Regions from separate parts of the Rhizobium fabae genome, predicted to be linked through region 1. Evidence: predicted binding sites of a transcription regulator. Region 1 holds the regulator's gene; each other region holds the start of a gene.

Region 1 (2,200 bases):
CCGGCTGGGGCGGCAATGTAGACGTGGGCCGTTTGTCCGGTTGGTATTTCCCGACGGCTGTCTTCGGCTTTCTCTTGCTGACATTGCTCAAAACCCGCCTGCGGCACATTGGAACGGCAATCGTCGCGATTTCCACGCTGGCTGTCGTGATGCTGCCGTCAGAGGCGGCCCCCAACGTCACCATTGCCGAAGACGGCGGTCTGGTCGCTATCGTCGATGGCGAGACGATGGCTTCGAACCGCACGAAGCCACCAGCTTTTATCTTCGAACAATGGAAACGCGCGCTTGCCATCGAAGAACACCGCCAGCCGGTGATGGTTGGGATGAGCAACGCGCCTGCTGCGCCTCAAGGCAAAAGGCTGCAACTCTCGCCGGATCAGCAGAATGACGCCCGAGAGGCGATGAGACAGGCGATCGCCACCAACCCACCGTCACACTTTTCCTGCCTGAAGGCCGCCTGGTGCACCACCCTACTTGATAATGGAAAGACACTGACTGTCATCGACAATGTCGCCTATCTCGGACCGGCTTGTGATACAGCTGATATCGTCGTCACACCGGTCCGCTTGCGCTTTGACCGCTGCCGTTCCGGCGCGCTGCTCTTTACGGGCGAGACGCTGCGCAAGACAGGGGCGGTCGAGCTTCGCTTTACCGAAAGGGGGATCGAGGTTGCAACGGCATTCGACACATTGCTGCGACCTTGGATGCGCCACCGCGCCTATGATTGGCGCAGCGACAGCTTTGCAGATTCCGGCAAAGCTGATCTCAATGATAGCGGCGAATGAGCCCGACGAGTTTGCCCTGAACCTTGACGCGATCCGGCCCGAAGATACGGGTCTCGTATGCCGGGTTGGCCGCTTCCAGCGCGATCGAGGCGCCCTTGCGGCGGAAGCGCTTCAGCGTCGCTTCCTCGTCATCGACGAGGGCAACGACGATGTCGCCGGGACTGGCGGTGCTGCCGTTGCGGATGATCACGGTGTCGCCATCGAAGATGCCGGCATCGATCATCGAATCGCCCTTGACCTCCAGCGCATAATGTTCGCCGGAACCGAGCATGTCGGCCGGAACGGTGATGTCGTGCGTGTTGTTCTGGATCGCCGAGATCGGAACGCCGGCGGCGATTCGACCCATGACCGGTACGGAGATCGAGTTGCCGTTTTCGGCGACGGGCTTCACGGAAGCGGGAGGGGCGACCGGCTGGGGTTTGCCGAGACTGCCCTCGATGACGCTCGGCGAAAAGCCGCGCCGAGGCTGGATGCTGGGGCTATAGGCCTCCGGAAGCTTGATGACCTCGAGCGCGCGGGCCCGGTTCGGTAGGCGGCGAATGAAACCTCGTTCTTCGAGCGCCGTGATCAGGCGGTGGATGCCGGATTTGGAGGCGAGATCCAGGGCATCCTTCATTTCGTCGAAAGACGGAGGAACGCCGGATTCCTTCATGCGCTCATGAATGAAAAGGAGAAGCTCCTGTTGTTTGCGCGTGAGCATCGACGTCAGACCCCGTGATTGAAACAAATCCAGAACAGACACTATATGTTCCATATGTGTTCCGCAAGTAGCTAAATTTCCGTAAAACAGGAGGCAAAAAATTGCTTTGGAATGGCGACGAGACGGCAATTCAGAATTATTCGAGAATGTAGTCAGGTAATGCGTCATTCTTTGGCAACTGATAGTTGCATGGCGGCCTGCCTAGCAAAGTTTGGCGATGACACACCTTTGCGGTCGAGCATATTTCGGTTCGTGAAGGATAGGAAGCGGACTGGAATATCGCCTGCTGAACCTTCCGGGACGATCCCACTTGATTGCTCAAGCCGCGCATTCTCAGAGAGGAAGCTTTTCAGGCAAAAGCGACGTGAAAGAAATCGCGGAGAACCACCGAGACCTTTTCGGGATCCTCCCAGTGCGGGTTATGTCCAAATCCTTCCATCAGGACCGATTGTGCTTTCGAGAGCGCATCTTCGAGCGCCAGCCGGTGACCCGCGTCGAACAGCGCATCCTCGCTACCACCGATGCAAAGCACGGGCATTCTGACCTGTGCCGCGGCCTCCGTCAGATCGAGTGTGGAAAAACAGGCCAGAATACCATGCCAGATCTCTGCCGAAATGGCTGCTGCCTCACGGCTGATCGGGGCGAGGAAACTTGGATCGACTGGATGCGGGCAGGCGTGCCAGAGATCGAAAAATGGATCGCCGGGATCGATCGG
Region 2 (2,200 bases), 120 kb from region 1:
GGAATGGTGAAGCCCGAGACCGGGCAGGCGAATTTCTCCGAAAACAACACGCGTTCATGCGTCTCGTTCAGCGACTTGTTGGCAGAGCCGCCGGCCGAGGTCTCCTCCGGCGGCAACGGTTTGTCGGCGAATTCGGCGACCGCCAGCCCGTCGGCGAGCTTCAGGCAGGTTTCCAGGCTGTCGGCCAGGCGTGCCGAGACATCGGAGCGCACGACGATGCGGTCGACCACCACGTCGATGTCATGCTTGTATTTCTTGTCGAGCGTTGGCGCCTCGGCAATCTCATAGAACTGGCCGTCGACCTTGACGCGTTGGAAGCCCTTCTTCATGAGCTCCGCCAGTTCCTTTTTGTATTCGCCCTTGCGCCCCCGCACGAGCGGCGCGAGGATATAAAGACGGGTGCCTTCACCGAAAGCGAGGATGCGGTCGACCATCTGGCTGACGGTCTGGCTCTCGATCGGCAGGCCCGTTGCCGGCGAATAGGGAACGCCGACACGGGCAAAAAGCAGGCGCATGTAGTCGTAGATCTCGGTGACTGTGCCGACCGTCGAGCGCGGATTGCGCGAAGTGGTCTTCTGCTCGATCGAAATCGCCGGCGACAGCCCGTCGATCTGGTCGACATCGGGCTTCTGCATCATTTCGAGGAACTGCCGGGCATAGGCCGACAGGCTCTCGACATAGCGCCGCTGGCCCTCGGCATAGATCGTGTCGAAGGCGAGCGAGGATTTGCCCGAGCCGGAAAGACCGGTCATGACGATCAGCTTGTTGCGCGGCAGATCGAGATCGATGCTCTTCAGATTGTGCTCGCGCGCGCCGCGGATGGAGATCGTCTTCAGTTCGCTCATCGTCTCTGCTTTGGTTTTCTGGATAACAGCCCTTATTTAGTGATGCCGACCGGCGAGTCGAGGCTGAATATCCACAAGGCTGAAGGTTTTCGATTCTGTTGACAGGATCATACGGATAAATTAGAACAAATAAAGAACAAAATTCCTGATGAATGCATGCGGCCTTCTGATGGGATAAACATGTGGATTAAAGACCGCTTACGCGCATCGGCGGTCCTCTTTGGTTTAAGGTGCGCTGATCGATTAACGCCGCCGGGCAGGGCGGCAGGCAGGGTGAAAAGCATGGCTGGTAGCGTGAACAAGGTAATTCTGGTCGGAAACGTGGGCGCAGACCCCGAAATCCGCCGCACTCAGGATGGCCGGCCGATCGCCAATCTTCGTATTGCGACCTCGGAAACCTGGCGCGACCGAAATTCCGGCGAGCGCCGCGAGAAGACTGAATGGCACACCGTCGTCGTCTTTAACGAGGGCCTCTGCAAGGTCGTTGAACAATATGTAAAGAAGGGCGCCAAGCTCTATATCGAAGGCCAACTGCAGACCCGCAAATGGCAGGATCAGCAGGGCCAGGACCGCTACAGCACCGAAGTCGTGCTGCAGGGCTTCAGCTCGACGCTGACGATGCTCGACGGTCGCGGCGAAGGCGGCGGTGCAAGCTCCGGCTTCGGCGGCGGTCGCGGCAGTGGCGCCGGTGGCAACGATTATGGCGACGATTACGGCGCGCCGGCTCCTTCCTCGTCGCCGAGCCGCGGCGGTGGCGGCAACTTTTCGCGGGATCTCGACGACGACATCCCGTTCTGATCGAGTACTTTTGGTGGCTTGAAAGACCTGAGAGCATGATGTCTTGGACGACATCATGCTCTTTTTCTTTGATCATGATGTCGATCGGGGTGGATCCCGATCTTGCTGCTGTTTCAGTGCGGCGTCGCGCTGATCAGATTGAGCGCCGCTTTCGCGCCGTCGACGACGAATTGCACGGCGAGCGCGGCGAGGATGACGCCGAGAAGCCGCGTCAGGATGGCACGGCCCGTGACGCCGAGGAAACGGTCCAGCCTTTCGGCGATGAGCAGCATAAGAAAGGTCAGCAACAGATTGGCGGCAATGACGCCGATCAACTGCGCCTTTCCGACAGATGTCGCCAGCGTGCCGGCAAGCAGGATCGTCGCCGAGATCGCGCCCGGGCCTGCGATCAGCGGCAGGGCGAGGGGGAAGACGGCGATATTCTCGATATGATCCTTGGTGACGGCCGCTTCGGTGGCCTTCTCTTTGCGTTCCTGCCGCCTTTCGAACACCATCTCGAAGGCGATCCAGAAGAGCAGAAGCCCGCCGGCGATACGGAAGGCGCCGATCGAGATCCC
Region 3 (2,200 bases), on a different contig from region 1:
TCGCGCCGCGGATGGCATGGAACAGGCTCTGGCTCCAGGAGAAATCGGTAAAGCTGCGCCGCCACAGCACGATCGGCAGCATGCAGAGCGCCTGGATGGCGAAGCGGGCGGCGGTGACCTCGGCGGATGGAATGGTGACGACGGCAAGCTTGGAGAAGATATCGATGAGCGGCGAGACCATCACCGATAGAAACATCAGCGCAAGCCCGGTCGTCACTTCGGAGGCGGACGAAACTGTGCGGGAGGAGGTGCTGCTCATGATGGAATCCCTGTGGCTCAGGCTCTTGCGACGGCCCTGGCGCACCAGTCCGCAAAGGCCGCGGTCGCCGCATCCGCGCCGATCTCGTTCAGCGTTTCGTGCCGCATATCCTGATATATCAAGGTGCTGATACGAGAGAAGCCTTGGCCTTTCAAATGGTTTGACAGCCAGAGGATGGCTTTTCCACGCTCCGTTGCTGGATCTTCTCCGCCGCCGACCAGATGGATCGGCATGTCCCGCGCCAGCCGGTCGAGATGGACCTTCTGCGGCGCGCGGAAGGTCATCTCGAAGAGATCGAGCCAGAGGGAGACGGAGGCATCGAAACCGCAAAGCGGATCGGCGACATATTTGTCGACCTCTCCGGGAATGCGCGACAGCCAGTCGAATTCGGTGCGGTGGCCGGGAACGGATCTGCCCCAGGTGCCGAAGGTGAGCTTCGGCAGCAGGCCGCTCGGCACGTCGGAGCCTTTCAGCATGCGCTCGGCAAGGAGGATCGCCTGGGCGGCGCGGCCGGCAAGGCCGACGGCGAAATTCGAATTCCAGACGGCGATGGCATCGAAATCGGCCGGGGCCGTGACCGCCGCGTTGAGAGCGATGAGGCCGCCCATCGAATGGCCGAAGAGGATGACCGGCAGGCCGGGGTGGCGGGAAGCGGCATGGGCGCGCATGGCGATGACGTCGCCGATCACCTTTTCGACGCCGCCGCGCCGGGCAAAACGGCCGATCGGCGCGTCGGGCGCCGTCGTCTCGCCGTGGCCGCGGTGATCATGGGCATAGACGTGATAGCCGCGTGCTGCCATCGTCTCGGCAAAGGCGCGGTAACGTTTGGAATGTTCGGCGAGCCCGTGCGATATCAACAGGATGCCGCGCGCCGGGCCGGCAGCCTCGGCATGATGATAGGCGAGCGACGCCTCCGGCACCGCGAGCCTTCGCGTTTCAGAAAACATGCAGGTCCTCCTTGCGGCAACAGACCAGATCGCCGGGCAAATGCAACAGAGGCGTTTGATTTATCCGATAACAATTTGCGATGCTGTTGCGATTCAGGGTTGCGGGCTTTCGATCTTCATGCTTATTTGTTCCCGTATTGTTCTTTTGGGGGTTGAAATGAGCAGCATGCAGTTGCGTACCTTGGCGTTCGCCTTGTCGATGGTTCTTGCCGGCGCCGCCACGGCGCAGGAGGGTGGCGGGCGCACCCGCTTCATTCTGGCGGCGAGCTGGCAGCCCGCCTTCTGCCAGACGAACCAGAAGAAGGCCGAATGCGCCAGCCAGACCGGTGAGCGTTCCGACGCCACGAACTTCTCGCTGCATGGGCTCTGGCCGATGAAGCAGGATTATTGCGGCGTCAGCGCCGAGCAGAAGGCCGCCGATAAGGACGGCAAGTGGAACGAATTGCCGGAAGTCACGCTCTCGGCGGAGGCAAAGTCGGCGCTCGCAAAGGCGATGCCCGGCACGCAGTCCGGCCTGGAGCGGCATGAATGGGTGAAGCACGGCACTTGCACGAAGATGAGCGCGGAGGATTATTTCGGCGTCGGCATGCATCTCGTCGAGGCGCTCAACGCGTCGGCCGTGCGCGATCTCTTCGCCTCCAATATCGGCAAATCAGTCAAGGCCGATGCGATCAAGGCGGCTTTCGACAAGAGCTTCGGGCCGGGCGCCGGCGACCGCGTCAAGATGAGCTGCCGGCGGGCCGGTAGCGTCAGGGTGATCAGCGAGCTGACGATCGGGCTTTCTGAGGATGCAGGAACGGCGTCTGCGAAAAGTGCCGTGCTCGCCGATCTGATCCAGGGGGCGGGAAAAACCTCTTTCGGCTGCGATGAAGGCGTCGTCGATGCTGCGGGTTTCTGACCGGAAATCCTGAGTAAACCGGGTTTCGGCGTTGCTCGCAGGCGCTGTTTCGCCTACATAGCGGCACGATCGAAGTTTCCCGCCCGGAGCAGCGCA
Region 4 (2,200 bases), on a different contig from region 1:
ACAGCCGGTAATGTCGAGAAACAGGCCGTCCTTGCCGTCGAACGCCACGAGCGGCGTATAACGGTCGCACCAGTCGGCAATTGCCTCCAGCAGCCGACGGTCGGCGGCCGGGTCCTCTTCCACGACCTCGAGCGTCGGGTACATGGCGCGCGCTTCGGCAACGCCCTGCTCCTTCTTCAACCCCAGCCTCTCGGCCAACTCGTCCAGTGCCGTCAGTCGCATGGCATTGTTGAGCTTGCCGGAACAGACGATGGGCGGCGCCTCAGGACGCCCTTTCGAACGCCAGGAGAGCCCCCATCGCCGGCGAGCGATACGATCCGTCGGCAGATGCGGGAAGCTGAGCGCCAGAATGCGCTGACTGTTCGCCTGGAGGGCGAACGAGGTTTGGTTCGATGACAGGGAGAAATTCGCGTTCATGGGGATTCCACTCCAGGAGAAAGGAGAGCGGGGCCGGATTGCGGCTCTTCTCCAACGTGAGACGGAAAATCGGATTGCCGATGCTGCCGGAAAGCTTCGATCCATCCGGCAATGGCCGCAGACCGGATGGTGCCGGTTCGACATGCAGGCGGAAGGCCGCACTGCTTGCCTCCTCCTCTCCGGCCTGACGGACAAGAAAGAGCGGACGACGGGAAGCATGTGCCCTGAGACTGAGCCTGCGGCTTTCGGTCAGGCCGAAATGCGCAGGGTTGCCCCGCACTTCGAAGATAACGGCTGAGAAGGCAGCGCTTTCCACCGCCGCCTCCGCCAGCCAGAGCGCTTCATCCAGCTTGCGCGGCGCCGCATGAAGAAACCGCTCCGGGCTCAGCCCAAAATCCCGAAGCCCGGGGGCATAGGGACGGCCGGCCTCCAGCGCGCCGACTGCATCGCCGATCCAGAGGAGCGGCAGAAGCCTGCCGGCATCCGCTTCTTGTTTCTGCAGCCGCGCGGCAACAGCCATTGCCAGCCCGCTTGCCGCGCCTGCATCGCGAGACAAAGCCGAACGGAATTCGATGATCGCATCGAGCGGCAGGCCGCCTTCCATCGCCTCGTCGAGCGGTACCACGCCGAACGGCAGGCGAAACCCACGGTCATTCTGCGCCGTGGCCTGCCGCGTAGCCTTCCCCGATGCCAGGGCTTCCCGCTCCGCTGCCGCAAGCGCCGGCGCCGGCTTTCCTTCCAGTCTGGCGATGGTTTCGCGGAGCGCAAAAAGCCGCTCGCGCGCCAGGGCGTGCTGCGCCATGGCGTTCTCCGATCCGTCTTGTTCCTGTTATGTTCTTATAGATTCCAGAGAGCTTATGAAGAGTCAACGGCCATTTTCTATGAATTTATTCCTGCCCCTGATTCCGCACTCGAAAATCGGCGATAAAGGTTCTATATGGGCCCGCAAAGGAAGGAATATTCATGGCCCGCATAGACCAGAGCGACGATTGGCGGGACCGCCATGCGCCAACGATCAGCACTTTCGAGTCGCTGGCCATGGAGGCCTACAGCCATCTGCCGGATGAATTCCGCCAGCTGACGACCAATCTGACGATCGAGATCGAAGATTTCCCCGACGACGACGTTTTCGAGGACATGGCGCTGGAAACCCCTTTCGACCTGCTCGGCCTTTTCGAGGGCAGGGGCATTTCCGAACGCTTCACGGTGGAAACCGGCGAGATGCCGAACCGCATCCGCCTCTACCGGCGTCCCATTCTTGATTACTGGGCCGAAAACGACGAGACGCTCGGCGATATCATCACCCATGTCCTGATCCACGAGATCGGCCACCATTTCGGGCTGAGCGACGATGACATGGAGCGGATCGAGGCCAGCGCCGAGGAAGCTGCCGAGCGCTAGAAGCGCAGCGCGCCCTACTGCTCGGAGAGCTTCATCTCAGGATCGTAATCCTTGCCCTCGACATGCTTGATGACGGCCTGGCCGCATTGCATCGCGCCGGTTGCGGCATTGAAGGCATAGGTCGGCGAGCCTTCCAGCGACCAGCCCTTGTTGAGGGCAGCGGTGACCTTATGGCAGAAGGAAGCATCGTCGGGACCGGTCAGGAAGCGGTAGAGTTTCATCAGGCGGGCTTTCTTGCAGAAATCAGGCGAGCTTTATGAACCAGAGCTTCGGCCTGGACAAGATGCAGCCGCTCGATCATCCGCCCGTTCGCATTGATGACGTTGCGACCTTTGGCAGCCGGATCGGCGAAGGCCGATATGATCGCTTCGGCTTCCGTTAT

Evidence for each region. Region 1 encodes LexA, which represses DNA repair genes until DNA is damaged. Its sites were predicted from a motif close to TGTTCNNNNTGTGTTCNG; they were not measured.
Region 2: uvrA (excinuclease ABC subunit UvrA) is a predicted target of LexA. The motif match lies at 967-984, and genes of this name have one in related genera.
Region 3: EFB14_RS01440 (ribonuclease T2 family protein) is a predicted target of LexA. The motif match lies at 1,334-1,351, and genes of this name have one in related genera.
Region 4: EFB14_RS33600 (ImuA family protein) is a predicted target of LexA. The motif match lies at 1,239-1,256, and genes of this name have one in related genera.

What each region holds. Positions count from the first base shown of each region.
Region 1 covers NZ_ML133646.1:453,316-455,515, reverse strand. The annotation lists gene EFB14_RS05325 (ComEC/Rec2 family competence protein) at 1-785, shown strand, start outside; gene lexA (transcriptional repressor LexA) at 766-1,485, opposite strand; gene EFB14_RS05315 (alpha/beta fold hydrolase) at 1,835-2,200, opposite strand, start outside.
Region 2 covers NZ_ML133646.1:334,677-336,876, reverse strand. The annotation lists gene uvrA (excinuclease ABC subunit UvrA) at 1-845, opposite strand, end outside; gene EFB14_RS04745 (single-stranded DNA-binding protein) at 1,128-1,643, shown strand; gene EFB14_RS04740 (MarC family protein) at 1,757-2,200, opposite strand, start outside.
Region 3 covers NZ_ML133645.1:279,365-281,564, reverse strand. The annotation lists gene EFB14_RS01450 (DMT family transporter) at 1-259, opposite strand, end outside; gene EFB14_RS01445 (alpha/beta fold hydrolase) at 277-1,206, opposite strand; gene EFB14_RS01440 (ribonuclease T2 family protein) at 1,364-2,104, shown strand.
Region 4 covers NZ_ML133661.1:113,697-115,896, reverse strand. The annotation lists gene EFB14_RS28655 (Y-family DNA polymerase) at 1-222, opposite strand, end outside; gene EFB14_RS33600 (ImuA family protein) at 263-1,219, opposite strand; gene EFB14_RS28650 (metallopeptidase family protein) at 1,381-1,818, shown strand; gene EFB14_RS28645 (DUF1737 domain-containing protein) at 1,833-2,039, opposite strand; gene EFB14_RS28640 (HpcH/HpaI aldolase/citrate lyase family protein) at 2,039-2,200, opposite strand, start outside.